2 regions of the Psychrobacillus sp. 05T411 genome follow, and region 2 is predicted to be linked to the other one. Evidence: riboswitches for the same ligand, from Rfam matches in the RefSeq annotation. Region 2 holds a riboswitch; the other holds the start of a gene.
What was found. Region 2 has a riboswitch for preQ1 ahead of queF (preQ(1) synthase). Riboswitches for the same ligand answer to the same signal wherever they lie in the genome.

Region 1: linked by a shared signal. The riboswitch ahead of AC1DFT_RS13535 (QueT transporter family protein) and the one ahead of queF (preQ(1) synthase) in region 2 are both predicted to bind preQ1.

Annotation. Positions count from the first base shown of each region.
Region 1 is NZ_JBFTLO010000016.1:14,724-32,611, reverse strand. It holds gene AC1DFT_RS13595 (hypothetical protein) at 1-82, opposite strand, end outside; gene AC1DFT_RS13590 (methyl-accepting chemotaxis protein) at 204-1,112, opposite strand; gene AC1DFT_RS13585 (NAD(P)/FAD-dependent oxidoreductase) at 1,138-2,226, opposite strand; gene AC1DFT_RS13580 (S66 family peptidase) at 2,230-3,261, opposite strand; gene ypfJ (KPN_02809 family neutral zinc metallopeptidase) at 3,380-4,228, shown strand; gene AC1DFT_RS13570 (3D domain-containing protein) at 4,502-5,065, shown strand; gene AC1DFT_RS13565 (NUDIX hydrolase) at 5,142-5,786, opposite strand; gene AC1DFT_RS13560 (FusB/FusC family EF-G-binding protein) at 5,855-6,493, opposite strand; gene AC1DFT_RS13555 (CD3324 family protein) at 6,647-6,910, opposite strand; gene AC1DFT_RS13550 (polysaccharide deacetylase family protein) at 7,174-8,304, shown strand; gene AC1DFT_RS13545 (DUF3006 domain-containing protein) at 8,368-8,616, opposite strand; gene AC1DFT_RS13540 (MBL fold metallo-hydrolase) at 8,603-9,808, opposite strand; PreQ1 riboswitch class I at 9,983-10,027, shown strand; gene AC1DFT_RS13535 (QueT transporter family protein) at 10,035-10,517, shown strand; gene AC1DFT_RS13530 (glycine betaine ABC transporter substrate-binding protein) at 10,562-11,455, opposite strand; gene AC1DFT_RS13525 (ABC transporter permease) at 11,462-12,106, opposite strand; gene AC1DFT_RS13520 (ABC transporter ATP-binding protein) at 12,107-13,069, opposite strand; gene AC1DFT_RS13515 (LLM class flavin-dependent oxidoreductase) at 13,481-14,497, opposite strand; gene AC1DFT_RS13510 (ring-cleaving dioxygenase) at 14,668-15,645, opposite strand; gene AC1DFT_RS13505 (ornithine cyclodeaminase family protein) at 15,809-16,792, opposite strand; gene AC1DFT_RS13500 (MFS transporter) at 16,878-17,888, opposite strand, start outside.
Region 2 is NZ_JBFTLO010000005.1:182,305-187,913, forward strand. It holds gene AC1DFT_RS05795 (radical SAM/SPASM domain-containing protein) at 1-588, shown strand, start outside; gene AC1DFT_RS05800 (VUT family protein) at 644-1,183, opposite strand; gene queE (7-carboxy-7-deazaguanine synthase QueE) at 1,212-1,940, opposite strand; gene queD (6-carboxytetrahydropterin synthase QueD) at 1,933-2,406, opposite strand; gene queC (7-cyano-7-deazaguanine synthase QueC) at 2,410-3,069, opposite strand; gene queF (preQ(1) synthase) at 3,182-3,682, opposite strand; PreQ1 riboswitch class I at 3,798-3,844, opposite strand; gene AC1DFT_RS05825 (purine-nucleoside phosphorylase) at 4,010-4,828, shown strand; gene AC1DFT_RS05830 (threonine aldolase family protein) at 4,887-5,609, opposite strand, start outside.

The DNA of each region.
Region 1 (17,888 bases), on a different contig from region 2:
GTATTTCAATTTGCTGCATTTGAAAATAAAAATCTATTTTCCGCTCAATCTCTATATAAATAATGGAATGCTCACTCAACATATATCCCTCCTATATCACCCTATAGTCTATCATGCTTTACTTATTACTATTCAATACAAGGTACTTTCACAATTAACTAAGGGCTATCTCGCATAGAGATAGCCCTTAATCTTGAATAAAACTAAATAAGCGTAACGAACTCCTTTGTTTGAGCTTCTAGCTTTTCAGAAGCTGTAGAAATGCCTTTAAACTCCTCAAGTGCTACACGAATTTCATCTTGACTCTGTTCAATACTTTGCTGTGTCTTTCCATTACTTTGCGTCACTTTGTTCACTTCTTTTGTAATACCTTCTATGTTTTCACGGACTTCTACGATGGAATTTTCTACTCTTGCTGCAAGCTTTCGAACTTCTTGTGCAACAACATTAAACCCTCTTCCATGTTCGCCAGCTCGAGCAGCTTCAATTGCTGCATTTAGTGCAAGTAGGTTCGTTTGTGCCGCAATTTCTCTAATTGTTTGAACGATGCCTCGAATGGAATCAGCTTGTACTTGTAAGTTTTCTAATGTGGCAGTGTTTTCTTTTGAAACACTAGCAATTTCATCGATTCTCCCTAACAATTCTTCATTTCTTTTAATACCCATTTCTGCACGTGTACTTAAATCCCCGGACATTGCATTAAGTTCTTTCGTTACGTCGATTATCTTATTATGTCGATCTGTAACATTCGTAGCTACCTTCGTTACGCCAAGTACTTGACCACGCTCCCCAAAAATAGGCATATACGTTGCTTCTAACATAACACTGTTTCCATTAGCATCCTTGCGCTCTACTTTATCGTGAAATGTCTTTCCAGCATCTAAATCTTTCCAGAACTTTTCATATTCATTACTATTCACATACTTCCCGAAACATAAATCACGATGGCTCATTCCCAACATTTTTTCTTTCGCATAGCCAAGTTCATTGGCAAAATTATCGTTCACATATGCTACTCGACGGTCTAAGTCAAACCGAATAATCGCTAAGTTTTTTTCTAATGCATTTACAACCGTCATGTCATTTACTTCTTCCACTTGAGAGAAACTCATTCTACTAAACCCATCCTTTTTCCAATTAATTCGGAGCATATGCAGATATATCAAGTACTGTTTCTTGCCCCAATGCAAATCTAACAAGTTCAGCACCAACAAATGGTCCCGCTGTTAAACCGGAAGCTCCTAGACCATTTGCAAAATAAATCGTTGAGAAACCAGGTAAATTTCCTATTACCGGAAGAAATTCAGGCGTGTATGGTCTAAACCCTACTCGTACTTCTTTTACTTCGGCATTTTCTAAAGATTTTGCAATATTTATAGAATTATCGAGTAACTCTCGCTTTCCTTCCTCTGTTACACGGATATCATAACCAGTATTTTCTTCGTAAGTGGAACCAGCTACTACCTTCCCATGATCAAATGTAAGTAAATACTGGTTGGATGGAGGCAACACAACCGGCCAGTCCCCTGTGTTTTCATCCTCTATATGAAAGTGCATAATTTGTGCTTTCTGAAAGCTTACTTTCATATTCACTCCTAGTTTTGATGGAATTTCATTGCCCCAAGCGCCGGCAGTGAGAATAATTTTATCCGCTTTTAATTGGCTTCCATTTACGAAAACATTACCATCCAGAAGCTGCGCATCGCCATAAATCACTTCCGCTCCTAGCTTCTTCGCTGCGTTAATTAAGGCATCTCGCATTGCACGCCCATCCACCCTAGCAGCCCCTTCGACGTATAAAGAAGAAAAGTCTTCCGAAATAAGTGGAAATAAAGACTTCGTTTCACCCGGAGAAAGAATTTTCAAGTCACCAATCTCCGGAGCTTCTTCCCGTTTTTCCATTGCACGCTCGAACATTTTTTGTAGCTTTTTCGCATCATTTTGCAATGCTATTGCTCCTACTTGTTTATAACCAGTCGAAGTTTCCCCTAATTCCTCGATCTCTTTTACAAGCTGTTTATAGTATTTGGCACCATTTCGAACAAGTGCATACCACTTTTTATTTCTTCTTTGAGAAATCCAAGGGCAAATTATTCCCGCGGCCGCTGCTGATGCTTGCCCTAAATCCTGTCGATCAATTAATGTAACTTTCACGTTCTGTTTTGCCAGGTGATACGCCGTGGAGGCACCTAAAATTCCTCCACCTATCACGATAAAAGAAGCCATTTATTACTCCACTCCACTTTCTAAAATAGAAAAAGTACCATTCTCACAATCGATTTCTGCCAAAGCTCCATACGGTAAGGCAAATTTCGGCTCGGTATGACCAAAGTTCAAATTGTATAGAATAGGCAAATTCGTTAACTCTAACTCTCTCATAATTTTTACAATTGACTCTTTATACTCTTCGTAATATTTTTCTTTCAAAGGTTTTCCGAAAATGATGCCCTTTGCTTTTTGTAAAATTCCTTGTGAACCGTAGTTCCGTAGCCAATATTCGATATTCGAAGGTTCTGGCATTTCTTCGGACGTTTCGAAAAATAATATACTATCCTTCCAATACGATTGGTCTGGCCAAAGAGACGTTCCTTTTGCAAATTCTAATACTTCGATGCATCCTCCGATTAATGTTCCTTGAGCTATGCCACTTCCTTGCAGCACCTCATAACCTTTATTGGGATACATTTTTCGTTTTGTATATTTGTTTGTTTCAATCCATTCCAGGCGGTCACTGGTCCATTCAAGCGCTGGTTTAATTTCCCCGATTACTTCATTTGAAAATAAAGTCTTTTTCAAAGCTTCCACTGTGTAATCATGCATTTCTACATTTTCGGCGAAGTCCATTAATATGGCAGGACCGTAAAAAGAAGAAATTCCCGCTTTGTGACAAAACAAATGAGTCACAGTAGAATCTGAGTAACCAATGAATACTTTCGGATTTGATCGAATGACATCAAAATCAATATATGGAAATAGGCGAATGCTTTCACTCCCGCCAATATTGGAAATGATTCCTTTAATCGAAGGATCCTTAAAAGCATCCATCAAATCCTCTGCTCTTGCTTGTGGATTTTCATATAAATAATCAGCGCCTTTTAAGCTATTTGGCATTGCAATGACCTCAAGACCAAACACTTTTTCTAGTCGTTCGACTCCTTGTTCATACCTCCATGTTAAATCAGGTTCCCCTGCACCACCCCAAGATAAACTGATCGTAGCTACTTTATCGCCCGCTTGAAGCATTTTTGGTTTTTTTAGCATCATCATAAATTCCCACCCTTTTTGTATAATTATAGCCGAAACATTCCATTTATTATTGTCTAAACTTAAAGAATTTGGGTATAAGATAATTATATCAGTGCGAATGGAAGTGAACGAGATGAAATGGCAAGGTAGAAAGCGGAGTGCCAATGTAGAAGACAGACGTGGTAAAGGCAGCGGAAAAGCAATTGCTGGTGTTGGCGGAGGTTTAGGATTAATTATAGTGCTTATCGTAACCTTGCTTGGTGGAAATCCAGCAGATTTAATTGGTAATTTAGGTGTAACCGAGCCATCTAGCTCTGTCCCATACGAGGAAACGGCACAAGAAAAAGAACTAGCAGAATTTGTATCTGTTGTGCTCGCGGATACAGAAACAGTTTGGACCAAAATATTTCAAGAAAATGGCTTACAATATACAGAACCAACGCTTGTTCTTTATACCAATAGTGTAAATTCGGCATGTGGCGCTGCAGGTGCATCTGTCGGTCCTTTTTATTGTCCAGGTGATCAAAAATTGTATATCGATTTGAGCTTTTATCAGGAATTGCAAGAGAAATTCCATGCACCTGGGGATTTTGCCATGGCTTATGTGATCGCTCATGAAGTAGGTCATCATGTACAAACACTGCTAGGAACTACGGAGGAAGTAATGCCCCTTCGACAAAAGTTAAGCGAAGAGGAATTCAATAAATACCTTGTTCGGTTTGAACTTCAAGCAGATTATTTCTCCGGAGTATGGGCAAAACATGCACAAGGAATGGGCTTGTTGGAAGAAGGGGATTTAGATGAAGCACTGACTGCTGCAAGCGCGGTCGGTGATGACACATTGCAAAAACAAGCAATGGGGTATGTCGTACCAGAAAGCTTTACCCATGGTACTTCTGAACAGCGTAAATCCTGGTTCTACAAAGGCTATGAAAATGGAACCATACAGGGTGGAGATACTTTTAAAACCACCTCCCCTTAAAGCAGATTCTTGTGAGTCTGCCTTTTTCATTGAGGTAAATGCTCGTCAGTCACGAAACTCTCTCAATTCAGTTAAAACATATACTTACAAAGCCTTTCAAATATTAATTTGAAGGGTTTTTGGCATGTTTCAAATGGCTGGTGCATACACTCTTTTTATTGCCTTGTAATATTAGACATCTACTTTGTAATGTTATTGGTAAATCGTCGTAATGTTCCTGTAATACAACACTGCTAATATATGGAGTAGACTAAATAGCAAGGGGTAGAGTATTTGAGAAAAATTCTTGGGACACTCATCATCACATTTGCATTATTGGTTAGCGGAACTTCAACAGGTGTGGCAGCATCTTCATCGCACACCGTACTAAAAGGGGACACATTATATAAAATTGCGAAAACATATAATGTATCGATCTCCAATTTAAAATCATGGAATAACTTAACATCTGATACGATTCAACCGAAACAAAAACTGAAAATCACTACTACAAAACAAGCTGCAAAAACAAAAAATCCTTCTCGCTCCGATTCAGAGGATAAAGTCGTGAAGGAGATTGTTGTATCCGCTAGTGCATTTACTGCGAATTGCAACGGTTGCTCTGGGACTACAAGCACAGGCATTAACTTAAAAAAGAATCCGGATATTAAAGTAATAGCGGTTGATCCAAAAGTCATCAAGCTCGGAACAAAAGTTCATGTAGAAGGATATGGATATGCTATTGCAGGCGATACAGGTGGAAATATTAAAGGAAACAAAATTGATGTGTTTTTCTCCTCTAAAAGCGATGCATATAAATGGGGACGTAAAAACGTAACGATTAAAATATTAGAATAACCAAATGGGGTTGTGCCACAAGAGATTATTATTATCTTTGGTGCAACCCCTTTTCTATTCACTAATAACTAAAACTTTATTCTAAGCCGAAATCGCGAAGAATTACTTTATTGGTTATCCCTTCAATTACTGATTCATAATATGAATTTTCATGGGGCACGAAACTAGCTATCGTTACTAGTTTATTAACAGGGATCCTTGTTCCTGCTTCACTTATTACAAAACCTTCTATTTCTAGATTATTCGATTTCCCTGACCAAAGCTCCGTAAATTGCTTGAATTCCGCTCGAACAACTCCTGAAACCTCTTCTGTTTGAAGGACAAAATCATCAAAATCTAAATTGCATGTATAAACATAAACATTGGCCAACTCTTTATCAATAAGTTCACCCATAGTCACCGAATAATCCAGTATCCCAAGCGAAACTAATTCCTCAAATGACACCATAATTCCAAGCTCTTCCGCCACTTCTCTAACGCCATCACGCACGGTCTCCGAAGCTAATAAATGACCTGCAGCCGTAATATCTAACAATCCAGGATAATCCTTTTTGGATTCACTTCTAATTTGCAAATAGATATAATCTATTCCTTCTTCCCTACTGATAAACCAACAATGAAACGTTTCATGCCAAAGTCCAAGCTTATGCACTTCATGGCGTGCAGCCGTTCCGATAGCATTTCTATTTCTATCAAAAATCTTTAGCAATTCCTCTTCCACTTCTATTTCCCTCCCTCCTTTTATGACAATCTTGTTACGGGTGCCTGGCACCTGCAACAAGATTGTAATCATCCATTTATGAGATTTACAAATTCATTAAGTTTGTCTAATGAGATCAAATTGTGATTACATTTATGACTGTCTTGGCAAATATAATTGCCCCTCTTAATATAAGCATCTTGTGTTGCGCCTTTTACTGCAGAGGTAAACATTCCAATTTCCTCGATGCGATTGCATAGCGCACAAATACCTTTCTTGTTGGAGATTGTGTAGTCTCCTATAATTCCAACTAGTTTACCTTGATATTCTACAATAAGGAATTTTTTGTTGGAGCCTTTATCCAACCATCCTAAATAAGAAATCTCCCTAAAATCTATATTTTCTAGTGAAGGAGTTTTTAGTTTCTTCACTTTTGGAAATAACTTTTTAATGGTTTGTTCTGTTACTTCTTTAAAAGGGATGACATAAGGTTTTATATGTGCCAATAATGCTTCGGCATCTGCTTTTTCTTTTATTTCTATAATGGGATGTAGGAATTGTCTTTGTTCTTCATTTAGATTTTCGAACAAATTGGATATTTTTTCGCTAGTTATGGACTTTAAAGCATTTAATACGCGCTGATCGTTTACCGTAGAATGACCATTTATTAATGCTTGCCCTTGATTTTTTATGAAATTAAATTGATCGTTTCTAATAAAAGGATGCATACTTATCTCTCCTTAACACATTTTTACTAATGTTTTCTACTAGTTTATTGTAGCGGGAAGTTATCTTTTAATAAATGGAAAAGACGATTGGGAAATGTTCTTTGCATACAAAAAGCTGATAATCCTTTTATGGATTTATCAGCTCAGTATAAATTACTTTGTATAAATTATCTTTTTAATCGTTTCAACGGATAGAAAAAACTCTTCCGCTAATTGAACCATCGAAGTTCCACTCTTATAAGCTTGTTTAATCGAATAATTTCTATCGTCGATTCTCTGTCTTTCTCCAGATAATGTTCCCCACTGCTTGTAGTTGTTATCAAGTTTCGGAATATAAATAGTTTCCCCTTGTATATACTTCTGGATTTCCTTTACAAGATCTTCAGGTAATACAGAAGTTGCTTTTACATAAGTCATGTTGCTCGCTCCTTATCTTTTTTAAACTTCCAATAAGGTGCAAAGCCGACATTATGAAATGGCGATTAAAGGTCTTCCCACGCAAAGTATCGCCTTTCTATAATTAGGCTTTGCATGAGACGTTGCACTATCTGGCATTCTATTATTATTTGCCACGAAACTCACCTCTCTTTATTCATAGTTTATAACAAGCATACATGGATTACCAAATACATATAGTTTTAAAAAAGAGATTCTAAACTATATAAGGAGTGATCCATTTCATGAAAAGATATTTTATAATATTGGCTGCTTTTATCATTTCTACTATCTTTAGTACAACCGTTGTAATAGCAGCCGAAACACCTTTGCCCCATCTCATAGCCTTCCAAGATCACTTGCTCGATTTTAGTGAAATCAAAGTAATCAATCAAGATCCAAAAGTTCCACTTGAGGAAATTGCAGCACATCTAGATATCCCTTTTGAAATAGAAAAAGGCATTACTTACATACGAAAAAACGGAATAGAAATTAGTTATAACGAAAAGTCACAACTAACATCTAAAGACGGGGTAGCACTCGAGTGGTCCCCAATTGTTAAAGTGGATGGCAAACTTTTTATCAGTGTAGAATATATGGCAAATGAAATAGGATACAAAGTGAAAAACTTCGAAAAACAGAAAACACAACGTATCTACAAAGAAGACTGGACTCATATGTCGCACGCAAATTTTGAAGGCTATTTAGAGAAACTTTTGAATAAAAAACAACCTTCAACGACCACTTCAAAAGCAAATGTCTACTTAACGTTTGACGACGGTCCCAACAAATTTACTGCTCTCAATAATTCCATATTAAAAAAATATAATGCCAAAGCAACTTTCTTCTTTTTAGGAAACCATATGAAAAAGAACGCATCCATTATCAATTCAGTAGTAAAAGATGGTCATTATATCGGAACGCATAGCATGACACATGATAAAAGCAAAGTTTACCTTTCTTCCAAATCTTTCATAGACGAAATGATTGAAGGAACGAAACTAGTCAAAAAAATGACTGGGAAAGACACAAAACTTGTCCGCACACCCTATGGCAGCAAACCACATATAACAACTGCTATGAAAGCCAAGCTAATAAAGAACGACTTTAAACTATGGGATTGGGACATCGATTCGAACGACTGGAAATACACCGATAAAGAAGCAAATAAAATTGTCCAAAATGTCCAAATCGGAGTAGAAAAAGCCTACAAATCCGGAGACGGTGACATCATCATCCTTCTCCACGACCGTAGCCAAACAACAAAAGCACTACCGCAAATAATAGAATGGCTTCAAAAAGAAGGCTATACACTCAGAACATACGAACCAGACCATCATATCGTACAAAACTTCCTACGAGACACTACCCTTTAAGCAATTATGACAGATATGTTACGGGTGCCAGGCACCCGTAACATATCTGTCATAATGATAATTTTACTTTCGCTCGTTTTTCAATTGTTCTAATAATCCTCGTACTTTTTTTCTTTGGTTCTCTGTTTCTTCTTCTAAGTGTTCCACTTTATATCTGTTATTCTCGACGAGGATATGCACAATATACCCTTCTTTTAAGCTCACGTCTAGTTCAGAAATAGGAATATGCAGTGTTTTTGTTTCACTCGGGTATTTTAAGAATACCGCGAGTTCCCCCTCTACTCGATCGAGTGTGTATTTATTTGAGTTCACTCATCACTACCCCCTTCTCATTTAGTAACTGCGCTGCGTCGCCTTCGTTTCTCCACATTTGTCTATTTGTCCATTTCAAATGGCTTGCGTCTTCTAATGCATCTGGACCACTTGTAATATAGATGGTTTCTCCTGCCTCGATAGATATATTCGGAAAATTATACACTTGGTTGCCCGCAACAGAAACCAATTGCCATCCTTCTAAATTAACTGCCTCCTCCCCCTGATTTGTAATACCAACGATTTCTTCACGCACATCTTTTTCTGAAATATAAAGCGGTGTTTCTGCCACGTTTTCTTTTTCGTTTGGAATAGAATCCGTCTCAACAGTGTAATCTCTTCCATCCGTTTTCACTACAATATTTCCAACTTCCGCAGTACTATAAATGTCCGAATTTACTTTTTTCAATCTAGTCACAACTTCCGGAGTAGGGTGACCATACATATTATTCTCTCCATAACTTAAAATCGTCACTTCCGGTTGAACCTCCCGAATAAAAGCATCCGAACTACTCGTATGAGAACCATGATGCCCAGCTTTTAAAACAGTAGATTTCAAATCATATTCGCTCAGCATACTTTTCTCCACACCTGCATCAGCGTCCCCGGTTAATAAAAATGAAACATCCTTATATTGTACCTTCAACACAATAGAAGCCTCATTATTATCATCATCTTTCTCCCCAGTATTTAAAACAGTGACTTCTATACCCGAATCTAAAGGAATCGTATCGCCTACATTTGGCACTATAAACGGGATATGCTTGTCCAAAATAAGCTGTAACATTTTCTCATACGTCTCCGTAGTATGCTCTTTTCCCGAATCTACGAAGTTTTTAATCGAAATAGAGTTTAACACTGCGAGCAGTCCACCAATATGATCAGCATCTGGATGTGTCGCTACAACATAATCTAACTTTTCCACGCCCTGTTGTCGCAAGTATGTCACTACATCTTTTCCCACTTCCTTTTTCCCACCATCGATCAGCATATTCTTTCCTTCAGGAGATTGAATAAGGATAGAATCTCCTTGTCCAACATCTATAAAATGAACGCTCATTTCTTTTTTAGCCTTTGTTTCAGTTGAAGATGTTTCTATTTCTGTTTCTTGACTTTCATTTTTCGGTTCTAGTGTGCAGCCAAATGTAATAAGAAGCAACAACACACTAAAGATCGATAGTACTTGTTTCATTTAAACCCTTCCTTCTTAACACCAGTTCCTAATATACTTTACTAATTTACAGAACTATTTATTTCCCCAATAGTGTTACAGTTATGTTACTGGTGCCAGGCACCAGTAACATAACTGTAACACTCTCTTGACAAACACTCTACTTTTGTCATAGAATTATCAATTGTGATTACAAATCACGTGGTTCGAGAACCTCCCACGGAAAAAAACTAAGGAGAAATGAATAATGAAAACGAAAACTCTTGCAATAAGTGGTATTATTGCAGCTTTATATGTTGCGGTTTCGCTTCTAATTGCACCTTTTGCATTTGGTGCAGTACAATTTCGTATTGCCGAAATGTTCAATCACCTGATTGTCTTTAATAAAAAATACTTTTTTGGAATTGTACTTGGTGTAATCGTAACGAATATGTTTTCCCCTATGGCTGCATATGATTTAACATTTGGGGTAGCACATTCGATTATTACTTTATCACTTACTATTTTTGCAACTAAGTTTGTTAAAGGACATGTTGCACGTATGGTATTCAATACGCTCATCTTCACGTTTACAATGTTTATCATTGCATTTGAACTACAGCTTGCATTTGATCTACCATTTTTCTATACATGGTTAACAGTTGCAGCTGGTGAATTCGCTGTATTGGCAGTAGGTATTCCGATTATGACTGCTTTAAATAAGCGATTAAATTTTAAAGCAATGATTTAAATAATTTACACCCGGTTCCCAAATCAGAACCGGGTGTTTTTATATTATTTCTCAATCAAACCTTTCTCCACTAAGAAATCATGGGCAACATCTTCCGCTTTTTCTCCGTCAATATCTACTTTTGCATTCATCTTTAACATATMCTCTTCCGAAATTTTCCCGGCTAACTCATTTAATACTTTTTCGAGCTCTGGAAACTTCTCTAAAGCTTCTAAACGTACAACAGGAGCTGCGTCATACTTAGGGAAAAATCCTAAATCATCTTCTGTTGTCTGTAATTCAAAACGTTCAATTCGTCCATCTGTAGTAAATGCTGGAATAATATCTACTTCACCATTTTTTACAGCTTCATACATTAAATTCGGATCGAGGCTTTTCGTTTCCGTGAATGTAAATGGATAAGAGTTGATCAAATCATCAAATCCGTCACCTTGCCGTTCATAAAAAGCATGGGGGGCTCCAAATACCATATTCCCAAACCTAGAAACTTCCACAAGATCAGAATAAGTCTTTGCATCATAATCTTTGTCTTTGGCATACGCCAATGTATAGGTATTTTCAAAACCAAGCGGACTTAACCAAGTTGCTTGAAACTGCTCTTCATACCCTTTCTTCACTCTTTCCAACACACTTTCCGAGCTTTCCCCTACTTCAGACGCCTCTTTTAACACATCTTTTAAACCTGTTCCCGTGTACTCCACATATAAGTCAATATCACCTTTTTCAAGTGCTGGTGTCATAATCGCCACTTCCCCGAGTCCTTCTTTATACTCCACTTGATAATCTGTACTRGCCTCAATATATTGCCCTAAAATTTGCGGCAATATATATTGTTCTGTCCAAGGCTTCCCACTGATAACGAGCGCCTCTCCCGAATTCGAACAAGCACTTAGTAATACAATTGCTGCCATTCCAATCATGACCAACATTTTCTTCATTCCTCATCATCCCCTTGTATTTATTCCTTTTGGTGTCGCTTTTTTCTCGATCCACTTCAAAGCAAGGTCAAACAAAATGGCTAATAAAGCAACTGGTAAAGCCCCTGCTAAGACGAGCGCATTATTATATGATTGTAAACCTCTATAAATAACATCCCCTAGTCCCCCTGCCCCAACAAAAGTAGCTAGTGTCGCAATTCCAACCGTCAAAACAGTTGCAGTACGAATTCCTGCCATGATAAATGGCAAAGCAAGCGGAAACTCAATCTGCCATAACAACTGATTTGTCGTCATTCCCATTCCGCGCCCCGCTTCAATAATCGAATCATCTATGGAGGTTATGCCAGTATATGTATTTCTTAAAATAGGTAAAAGTGCGTAAATAATTAAGGCAATTAAAGCAGTCAACGTGCCTATCCCAATGAGTGGCACTAGAAATCCAAACAAAGCCAGACTAGGAATGGTTTGAAAAACAGCAGTCACCCCAATAATCGGTTCCGCAAATTTTCGATACCTCGCAACAAAAATACTTAACGGCAAGGCAATCCCAATACCTATCGCTAACGCAATAAAAGATAAATAAATATGTTGTAAAAAGGAAGCTTGTATTAAATCTGCCCTACTTTGAATCGTCTCTAAAAAAGTTTGCATTCACGATACCTCCTCTTTTGCAAGGATTGCACGTAGAAGAATGGATTGGTCTACAAATCCCAGCTCCTTCTTTCCCTTTTTTACAAGCAACTTTTTCGTTCCTTCGTTTTCTAATAATGCAATTGCTTCTTCTACTAATATGGAGGCATCTACTACTAGATGGGAGGATTGTTCGTCTTGTTCAAAAAAAGATATAAACTCCTCAAGCGTACGCTTTCCAACCGATTTTTTTCGATTAATACGTTCCACACCTATGAAGTTTTTTACAAAATGATTGATTGGACTTTCGATTAGTTCTGTAGGTGTACCTATTTGCTCAATTCGACCATTTTTCATCACAACAATGATATCTGCTATTTTTAAAGCTTCATCCATATCATGTGTAACAAATACAATTGTTTTCTTGAGTTTTTTTTGTATTTTTTTCGTTTCTATTTGTAATTGCTCACGGCTAATAGGATCTAAGGAGCTAAATGGCTCATCCATTAAAACGATCTCTGGATTTCCAGCTAACGCCCTTACCACTCCAATTCGTTGCTGTTGTCCCCCACTTAGTTCTAGTGGATATTTAGTCAAATATTGGTTAGGATCGAGACCTACCATTTGCATTAGTTCATAGATCCTTCCATACGTTTTTTCTTTTGGCCATCCTTTGAGATTCGGTACAAGCGATACATTTCTTTCTATGGACATATGTGGAAACAAACCTATTCGTTGAATAACATAGCCAATTGTTTTTCGAAGTTCCACTGCATCTAGAGAAGAGACTGCTTTCCCTTCTACATATACTTCTCCGGAGGTTGGAACTTCTAAACGATTGATCATTTTCATCAATGTTGTCTTGCCGCAACCACTTGGACCGATAATAGCAACTAACGCTTCAGCGGGAATGGACAATGTTATATTGTTTAATGCCTTCGTGCCGTCTTCAAATACTTTCGTAATCTTATCAAATTGGATCAACTAGGCTTTCCCCCTTAATACACTATATTTAACTGTAACTCTGTATACCCTAAAAAAGTTTTATTAAATCATAAATAGAACAAAAATGTTAAAGTGCCCGTCTCTGATCGATATAACAAACACGAACGATGAACAGAATGACTCACACAATAGAGATACTGCGTAGTAGCGGGTTGTATGAAGTGTCCGCAGGGATTTTTGCAGCAGGGCGGACGCTTTCCGTAGGGTGAGCGTACGACTGCAGCGAAAATCACAGCGGTCACTAAGACACAGTATCTCTATATCACGCATAATATAATAAGTGCCATACCCTATGCTACTCCAAAAAAGCCATCTATTTTTCTGGCAATTAACATTTTACTATATAAAGAAAAACCGGATTCTAAATAATATAGAATCCGGTTTATTTCTTTAAGCTTTCATCCCCGTTACTTCCGCAACTATTTCATACGAACGGAGTCGAGCTTTATGGTCATAAATCGTTGAATTAATAATTAACTCATCCGCATCTGTTTCTTCTGCAAATGCTTGAAGCTTCTCTTTTACTTCCTCTGGTTTTCCGATAATCGTCGATTTCAGTTGGTTTAGAATACTTTCTTTTTCAAGCGGATTCCAAATTCCTTCCATCGTTTCAACTGGTGGTTGGATTTGGCTAGGTCTGTTTCTGATTAAACTTAAAAATTGTTGTTGATGCGTTGTCGAAAGTATTTTTGCCTCTTCTGTTGTATCCGCTGCAACGACGTTAACACCAACCATCACATATGGTTTGTCCAATACTGCTGATGGCTCAAAATATTGACGATAGCGTTCAAGTGCTGGCAAAGTATTTTCGGGAGAAAAATGACTGGCAAATGAAAAAGGTAATCCAAGTTGGCCAGCTAAAGTAGCACTGAAGCCACTGGATCCAAGTAACCAAATAGGAATATCTTGCCCCTCACCTGGTATTGCTCGTACTTTATTGAATTTAGAATTAGCATCTAAATACCCGCGTAACTCCTCTAGTTGCTGAGGAAAGTCATGCCCACTACTTCTGGAATCACGTCGCAATGCCATCGCTGTTAGCTGGTCCGTTCCTGGAGCTCTACCAAGCCCTAGATCAATTCTTCCCGGATACATCGCCTCAAGCGTACCAAATTGCTCTGCGATAACTAAAGGCGCATGGTTTGGTAACATAATACCACCGGAACCTATCCGAATTTTTTTCGTTGCCGCTGCAACATACCCCATAACTACGGAAGTAGCCGAACTCGCGATACCTGGCATACTGTGATGCTCCGCAAGCCACACACGATTATATCCCCACTTTTCTGCATGCTGTGCTAAATCTTTTGTATTTAGAAATGCTTCTGATGGAGAGCTACCTTTCGTAATAGGAGCTAAATCTAATACGGAATATTTGATGTTTCTGAATGCTTTTGTATTGCTCAATTATCTCGTCCCCTTATTTTTAATAATGGTCTCAGTTAAACGATAGCGTACTCTTCTAGAAAAACAAAATAATTGAACCTAAAAATAGCATTACACATTCTAATAATTTTACCCGTTTCTAAACAAAAAGAGGTCATTTTCACAATAGAAAATGACCTCTTTTTGTTTCATTATTCTTTTACAAAGTCAATCGTACTTCTTACCGTATCAATTGGTCGAACTAAGCTTTCTATCTGATCACGTTTTGGTTCTAAAAACGGTGGTAAAGATAGCTTTTCTCCAAGTGTTTCGTAAGGTTCATCTCCCATAAATCCTGGACCATCCGTCGCAAACTCAAACAAAATTCCATTTGCAACTCTTGCGTATAAACTTTGGAAGAAGAAGCGATCAACAAAACCAGAAGTTTGGAATCCGAAGCTTTCCATTCTAGTCGTCCATTCATCTAACACCGAACGATCTTCTACACGGAAAGCTGCATGGTGGACTGTACCAAACCCTTGTCGTCCTGGAGGAAGAATAATATTTTTCTCTACAATGACTTGGGCACCATTTCCGCCTTCCCCAACTTCAAATAAATGCAAAGAACCTTCTTGTGCAATCTCTTTAAATAGCATTACTTTTTCCAATACTTCCTTCATATAATCGAATTCTGCAATTCGAATATGAATTGGTCCAAGCCCTGTAATTGCATACTCTAAAGGAACTGGTCCATTTTGCCATGGTGTTCCTGATGCAATACCTTCATTATGCTCATCTGACACTAATTGATATTGTTGGTCATCGAAGTCTACGAATGAGAGAACTTTTGTACCGAATTGGTCTTGAATTCCAGTATGTTTTACTTCTAAACGATCGAAACGTTTTACCCAATAATCTAATGCCGCATCGCTCGGTACGCGGAATCCTGTTTTATAAATTTCGTTTGTTCCATGTGTCCCTTTTGGAATGCCTGGGAAATCAAAGAAAGTCATATCTGTTCCCGCTCCGCCTACATCATCAGCGAAAAACAAGTGATACGTTTGTATATCATCTTGGTTCACAGTTTTTTTGACTAAACGCATTCCTAATGTATAAGTAAAAAATTTATAGTTCTCTTCTGCACTACTTGTAATGGCAGTAACGTGGTGCATACCTTTTAAATGATTCATGTTATATTCCTCCTATATTATGATTCCTTTAATTAAAATATCTCTAATTCAAAGTAATTTTAACATGAGAAAAAAACCTTGTCAATCAAATAGAAACTGTCTCCAAAAATGTAACCATTGGAGACAGTTTCTATTTTCAATATGTCCATATAAGATAATAATATTACATGTCTATTTCATTTCCTATTTGTTGCTCTTTCGCTTTGGCATATACGCCTTTTGCAACGGCTAAATCAAAGTATGCAGCCCCAACAGATTTGAAAAAAGTAATTTCTTCTTCATTTTCTCTACCTTTTATCGCATCTACTACAAGCTTTCCTAATTCCCCATGAATTTGCTCAAATGACCATTTTCCTTTTTCTTGTGCATCGATTAGTTCACCGGCTTCTTCTTTTACTCCAGCTAAATCATCCACCACAATTTTTGTTGCACGAGTAATCGTCCTTATGTCTACTTCATGCATATGCGGTAAGTAAGAACCTACCCCATTTATATGTGCGCCAGGTTTTAAATCTTCTCCATTAAATACGGGATCGATTGCACGCGTTGCACAGTTAATAATATCTGCTTGTCTGATAGCGACCGCTACATCTTCTATAACTTCACATGAAGTTTCTACACCAAACGCATGGAGTTTTTCTCCAAATGCTTTCGCTTTTTCTGGATTACGGTTTACAAGTAGAATGCGCTCGATTGGACGAACAGCAAGGACTCCTAACACTTGCTCAAATGCCATCGCTCCCGTTCCAATTACAGCTAATACTTTTGCCTCTTTTTTTGCTAAGTAATTTGTTGCTATCCCACTTAATGCACCAGTGCGAAGTCTCGTTAAATAGGAGGCGCTCAACATAGCTATATGTTCCCCATTTGATCCATCTGAGAGTAAAATGACTCCCTGTGTTGTTGCTTTGCCTTTCGCTGGGTTATGTGGAAAAATGGTGACCAGCTTTACCGCCGCCACTTCATCTTCTAAGTCCGCACTTGGCATATATAATGCGGAAGCTTCTTGCTTCGGAAAGTCGATCACAGTACGAAGAGGGCTAGCAATCTTATCTTCTTCCTTGGCTTTTAATACTTTGGTGATATCTTGAATTGCATCCTTCATAACATAGGTATGCATAATTTGTTGTTCATTTACTACTAACATGAAAAAAACCTCCATTAATTAAGAAAAACTCGTCTTTCACAAACCTTAGCGAAAGACGAGATATTTCCTTTTATCGCTTTACTTATTATGCTTTGCCCAATGCATTGGAAACGTTAGAATTCTCTTTTGAGTTTTCAGCATCTACTTTGCTAATATCATCCAAATTCTCTTGGCTGCGATCTTTTACAGCCCATATTGCGATCAATGAAATAACTGCAGTGAAAATAATATAGCACGCAACTGGAATATAAGAATCATTAAACTTCAATAGTAAGCTTGCCGCAACGAGCGGAGCAGTACCACCAGCTACCGCTGCACCGATTTGATACCCTAACGTAATTCCTGTATATCGCACTTTAGCATCAAAGATTTCCGAGAACATCGTACCTAATACCGCTGTAATCGGAGACCAGATAATACCTAAACCAATAATCGTTGCAATCACTAATAATGCAACAGATTGCTGATGCAACATCCAGAAATAAGGGAATGCAAATAAAATCATTCCAATCGTTCCAGCAACATATAGTTTTTTGCGACCCACTTTATCCGACAGGCTTCCCATAATCGGGATCAAAATCGTCGTAACAATTGTAGCGATCATCACCGAGTTTAACACTGCAGTTCTGGAGAAGCCTAAATTTGTTGTTGCGTACGATACGACAAAGGTACCGAAAATATAAAATGGTGCAGTTTCTACTACTTTCGCACCGATTGCAATTAGTACTTCGCGCCAATGATACTTTAACGTATCTACTATCGGCAGTTTTGGAATTTCTCCTGATTCTTGCACCTTTTTAAATGATGGCGTTTCGTCAATTCCTTTACGAATCCATAACCCAAAAACAACTAATAATGCACTAAAGATAAATGGAACACGCCAACCCCAAGTCATAAATGAACCTTCAGGCAATAATGTCATGATCGATAATGCAACAGTCCCTAGAACCATCCCAATTGTTACACCCATTTGAGGAATAGCCCCATATAAACCACGTTTTTCTTTCGGCGCATACTCAACCGCAAGAAGTAACGCTCCTCCCCATTCTCCCCCAATACCTAAACCTTGTACAAGACGAAGGGTTATTAAAAGAAT
Region 2 (5,609 bases):
GGTAAACCGGCGCTACGACAAATGAACTTCTCACTCCATAGTTTTGATGGACATGAAGGTTCTACCGACCGTGAAGGATACTTAGCAGAAATTCTTTCGTTTGCAAAAGAAGCTGCAGCACAAGGGGTCCTCATCTCCTTCCGCTTATGGAATTTAGACCCGGTTCATGCAACAAGCGAACAAAAGAGAAAAAACCAAGAAACATTAGATATCTTAGAAAAAGAGTTTAATTTAGATTACAAAATTGAAGAAAAAGTTGTGCCTGGAAGTGGAGTAAAAATTGCAGACCGCATTTATATTAACCAAGACCATGAATTCCAATGGCCGAGTTTACTAGCACCGGAAGACGATGGAAAAGGTTTTTGTCATGCCCTGCGCAGCCAAGCAGCCATCCTTGTAGATGGCACAGTAGTACCTTGTTGTCTAGATGGGGAAGGTGTAATTGATCTCGGTAATATTAATGATAAACCTTTCTCTGAAATTATCGAGGGAGAAAGAGCCAATAATTTGTATGATGGTTTTTCTAGAAGAGAAGCTGTGGAAGAAATGTGTAGGAAGTGCGGTTACAGGAAGAGATTTGGAGCTTAAAACATGTCCCTGTGTAGGAACCAATTCAGAATTGTTTCCTACACAGGGTTTTTTTTTATTCTGAAACAAGCTGCTTTCTTCTACTTACATAAACTTGGTTCAATACCAATGCACCAAACATTTGAATAACCGTCTTCACGATAATTTGTCCCAAAATAGCAAAAGGCACTGCTTCCCAAGGGAGAAAATTAGCTCCAAGTGGACTTAAGCCAATTATAACGAAAATGACAGAGTCTAGAAATCCTCCGACAATTCCGCTATAAAACACACGCCAAGCCATTGGCAGTTTCAGCCTTGTATAGATCTCAGTATCCGCTGTTTCAGCGACAACAAATGACAGTGCGGATGCCACTACAATTAATAATGTGTCCCCAAGCATGAATGAAACCAACGCGGATAAACCTAAAGCTATAATAATAAATAAATATGTCTTTTTCCTTCCGTATTTATTTTGTACAAGATCTCGGAAAATGAAAGTTGCTCCAATCAAAAGCGTTCCCATAGGGACGATAAACACGCCTAGCTGTAATGGTGCGAATGCTGCTGTTACTACATTAGCAGTGACGATAGATAATAAATAAAATAATATTCTCATGATGTTACTCCTCAAGTAATTTTTATGGCTATACGCCTCTTTTATTTCCCCAAATAAGCGCGTGAAGCTGTGGTAGTACTTTGACATCTTTTAATTCTTCATCAGCAATTACCCAATCAATCAGCATCTCGTATTTCTTTAATAGATGGTTGATCAGCTGTGGGTTGTCAGTTGTTGTAATTTCATCATTACCCACTTGGAGATAAAAAGGAATCCCTGGGTATCGATGGTGTACTTGCTTGGCATACTCATAATCCTCTTGATTGAAAACGACTATTTTGAGAGAAATATGCTGCTCACTGTTTCGATTTATAAGTTTTCCGATGATAGCAGATAACACAGAAAAATCCGTGATCATTCCGGAGCTGGGAGGCTTTGGCGAAATCGTCAATTCATCGATATCATACAACCATTCCTGCCATTTGCTTCCTTGTGTCTCTACTCCGATCTTCATATCACTTTCTTTTAAAAGAGCAATGAGTGATTCTAAGTTTCGAAGCAGTACTGGATTTCCACCCGAAATGGTGACAAATGAAAAACCATTACCTCCAATACGTTTCAACTCAGACCAAATTTCCTCTGCAGTCATTTGGACGATAAGATGCTTTCCACTCCCATCCCATGTAAACGATGAATCACACCAGGAACAGGAATAATCACAGCCAGCAGTTCGAACAAACATTGTTTTCTGTCCAACTACCATTCCCTCCCCTTGTATAGTAGGCCCAAATATCTCCATTACAGGTATCTTACTCAACTTCCATCCACTCCCGTCTCGCTTCAGCGTAGCTTGTTGGAGTTTCATATAACCTGATAAATTCTACACGTGCCCCGTCATATCGTTCTTCCTCAAGCAATGTTTCGCTTAGTTTCTCGTAAATCCAGACAACGATGTTTTCTGCCGTCGTATTCATCGGTGGAAGTGTTTCATTCAAATAACGATGATCTAAATAGATCTCTATTTTTTGTTTCCATATTTCTTTTATATCGCCAAAATCAATCACCAAGCCGCGGTCATCCGTATATCCGCTTAACCCTAATACGGCACGATACGTATGACCGTGCAAATTTTTACATTTTCCTTCGTAGTTGTGTAAATGATGGGCAGCATCGAAAGTAAATTCTTTGCTCACGAGAACTCGCTTTTGATGATACTTTAATTGACCACTTTGAATATCTTCCCCAATTTTTTGCAGCTTATCGACAATTCTAAAATGAGTCATAGCCTAAGACTCCTTTTGGAAGCTTAAATATTCATCAAGCCCTTTTTTTCGCAGCCTACAAGCTGGACATTCCCCGCAACCATCTGCAATTACACCGTTATAACAAGTCAACGTTCTTTCCCGTACAAACTTAAGTGCTCCAAGCTGGTCCGCAAGCTCCCATGTTTGCGCCTTATTCAGCCACATAAGTGGTGTATCCACCACAAAAGTATCATCCATCGCTAAATTTAACGTTACATTCAATGATTTAACAAAAATATCTCGGCAATCGGGATATCCGCTAAAATCGGTTTCACAAACCCCAGTCACAATATGCTTGGCTCCTACTTGGCTCGCTAAAACTCCTGCAAATGAAAGAAAGAGCATATTCCGACCAGGTACAAAAGTCGACGGCAATCCACCTTCTTCTCCGTCTTCTACCTCTATATCATCTCGAGTTAATGCATTCGGTGCGAGCTGATTTAAAAGAGACATATCGAGAATATGATGCTTGATACCAAGCTCCTCTGTTATTGCTTTGGCACATTCAATTTCAAGACGATGCCTTTGCCCATAATCGAAAGTCACAGCCTCAATCTCTTTAAAACGTTCTTTTGCCCAGAACAGACAAGTTGTACTGTCCTGGCCTCCACTAAATACAATAATTGCCTTTTCCTGATTCATCAGTAAAACTCCCTTATAACAAAAAAACGGCACTCTAAAAAGAATGCCGTTTTCTTCTTAGTTTTTTAAAGAGGGTAGCTAATAACCTCTTCCTTTATGCGGACTATTCAATTTATCGATTATCTATTTTTTCAGGGTAAAGATCATGGTTCATCAAACGATAATTTGCCATCTCTTCATATTTGGTCCCTGGTCTACCATAGTTACACCATGGATCAATGGATATTCCCCCACGTGGTGTGAATTTTCCCCAAACTTCGATATATCTCGGGTCCAATAATTTAATTAGATCGTTCATGATGATGTTGACGCAATCTTCATGGAAATCTCCATGATTTCTAAAACTAAATAAATACAATTTTAGCGATTTACTTTCTACAATCTTTTTATCCGGTATGTACGAAATATACATTGTCGCAAAATCAGGCTGTTGTGTAATCGGGCATAAACTAGTAAACTCTGGACAATTAAATTTTACGAAATAATCCCGATTGGAATGGAGACTATCTACTGACTCCAATACTTCCGGTGCATATTCAAAAGAATATTTTGTCCCCTGATTCCCCAACAATGTTAAATCCTTCAAACCTTCTTCTTGGCTTCTGCCAGACATAATAAAAACCTCCTAATAAAATGTTTCTAACGAGGCATCTCTAACCAGTCTATCGCAAACATATAGGATAAAAACAAAAAAGCCATGCCCAAATATGGACATGGCGAAACGTCATGTATCCATAGTTTTTTATAGAGGGTATCAGCTATGAACCTCTCCCGATTAAGTCGGGTACTTGTATATGATATAGAATACTTCTGGAAACGTCAAATAGTGATTTATAGTTTTCTTTACAATATTCCTTCCCTCCATTAAACTTTTAACGACAACATGGATTTTATTAAAAAGGAAGTACACTTAACGTACTATTTTAAGGAGGAATTATGTATGCATAACATGCAAGATATTATTGAAACTAGAGATTTCATTATGAGTAAAACAAACCACCGTCCTTCTATTGGACTGATTTTAGGCTCGGGGCTAGGAAGTCTTGCCGATGATATTCAAAACGCTGTTAAAATTCCTTATAGCGAGATTCCACACTTCGCAAAATCCGAAGCAATTGGACACGCAAACGAACTTGTTATCGGTGAATTAAACGGAAAGATAGTTGCTGCGATGAAAGGTCGTTTTCATTATTATGAAGGTTTTACTTTAGATGAGGTAACTTTCCCCGTACGTGTGATGAAAGCACTAGGAATTGAAAACGTGATCATTACAAATGCTTGCGGCGCAGTAAATACAAGCTTTAGCCCTGGAGATTTAATGTTAATTTCGGATCATATTAATTTAACAGGGGCTAATCCGTTAATCGGACCAAACAACGATGAATTAGGAACTCGTTTCCCTGATTTATCAGATGTATATAGCAAGGAACTTCGTAGTATTGCGAATAAAGTAGCAAATGAACAAAATATACCATTACAACAAGGTGTATATGCTTGGTGGAGCGGACCTACTTACGAAACTCCGGCAGAAATTCGTATGATCCGTACATTAGGGGCTGACGCTGTCGGTATGTCTACAGTACCAGAAGCGATAATAGCTACTCACGGCGGGATGAAGGTACTTGGTATCTCTTGCTTAACGAATATGGCATGTGGAATATTAGATCAACCGTTGAATCATGAGGAAGTAATTGAAGTTGCTAGTCAAGTAAAAGTTAAATTTGTAGGATTGGTAAAAGGAATTTTGGAAGAGATTTAAAAAATGTCCCTGTGTCAGAAACAATTCTAAATTGTTCGCGACACAGGGACAAAAAAATTTAGATTTTTTTCAAATCCTCCACAAATTCTTTTACTTTTTCCTCTTTTGTCGCCCATGATGTTACTAAGCGAATCGCCGAATGGGTAGTATCAACTTTTTCCCATACAATAAATGCGTATTTTTTTTGAAGCTCCTCAATAAGGGCGTTTGGTAATATAGGAAAGATTTGATTCGATGGAGAATGAGTCAAAAATGAAAAATCGGCATTTCTACATGCTTCCCTAAGAATGGCCGCCATCTTATTGGCATGTTGAGCTAATTCGAAAAATAAATCCTCCTGGAACAGTTCATAAAATTGACTACCTAAAAGTCTCCCTTTTGCTAAAAGTGCCCCTTTTTGCTTCAAATGAAAACGAAAATCTTCTTTTAAAGAATCTCGGCAAATGACTAATGCCTCTCCTAAAAGTGCACCATTTTTCGTACCACCAATATAAAAAGCATCCACAAGTGTAGGAATATCACTTAGTTTCAAATCATTATCATCGGAGCATAGCGCTGACCCAAGTCTTGCCCCATCTATATACAGTAAAAGATTATGCTCTTTACAAAAGTCACTTAAAGCCAACAAATCACTCTTCATGTAGATTGAGCCTATTTCTGTCGTATTTGATAGGTAAACCAACTTTGGTTTTACCATATGTTCATCTGTATGTAGGTCCAGGACTTCTTTTATTAGGAAGGGATTCAATTTCCCATCTTTCGTTTCTACCGATATGACTTT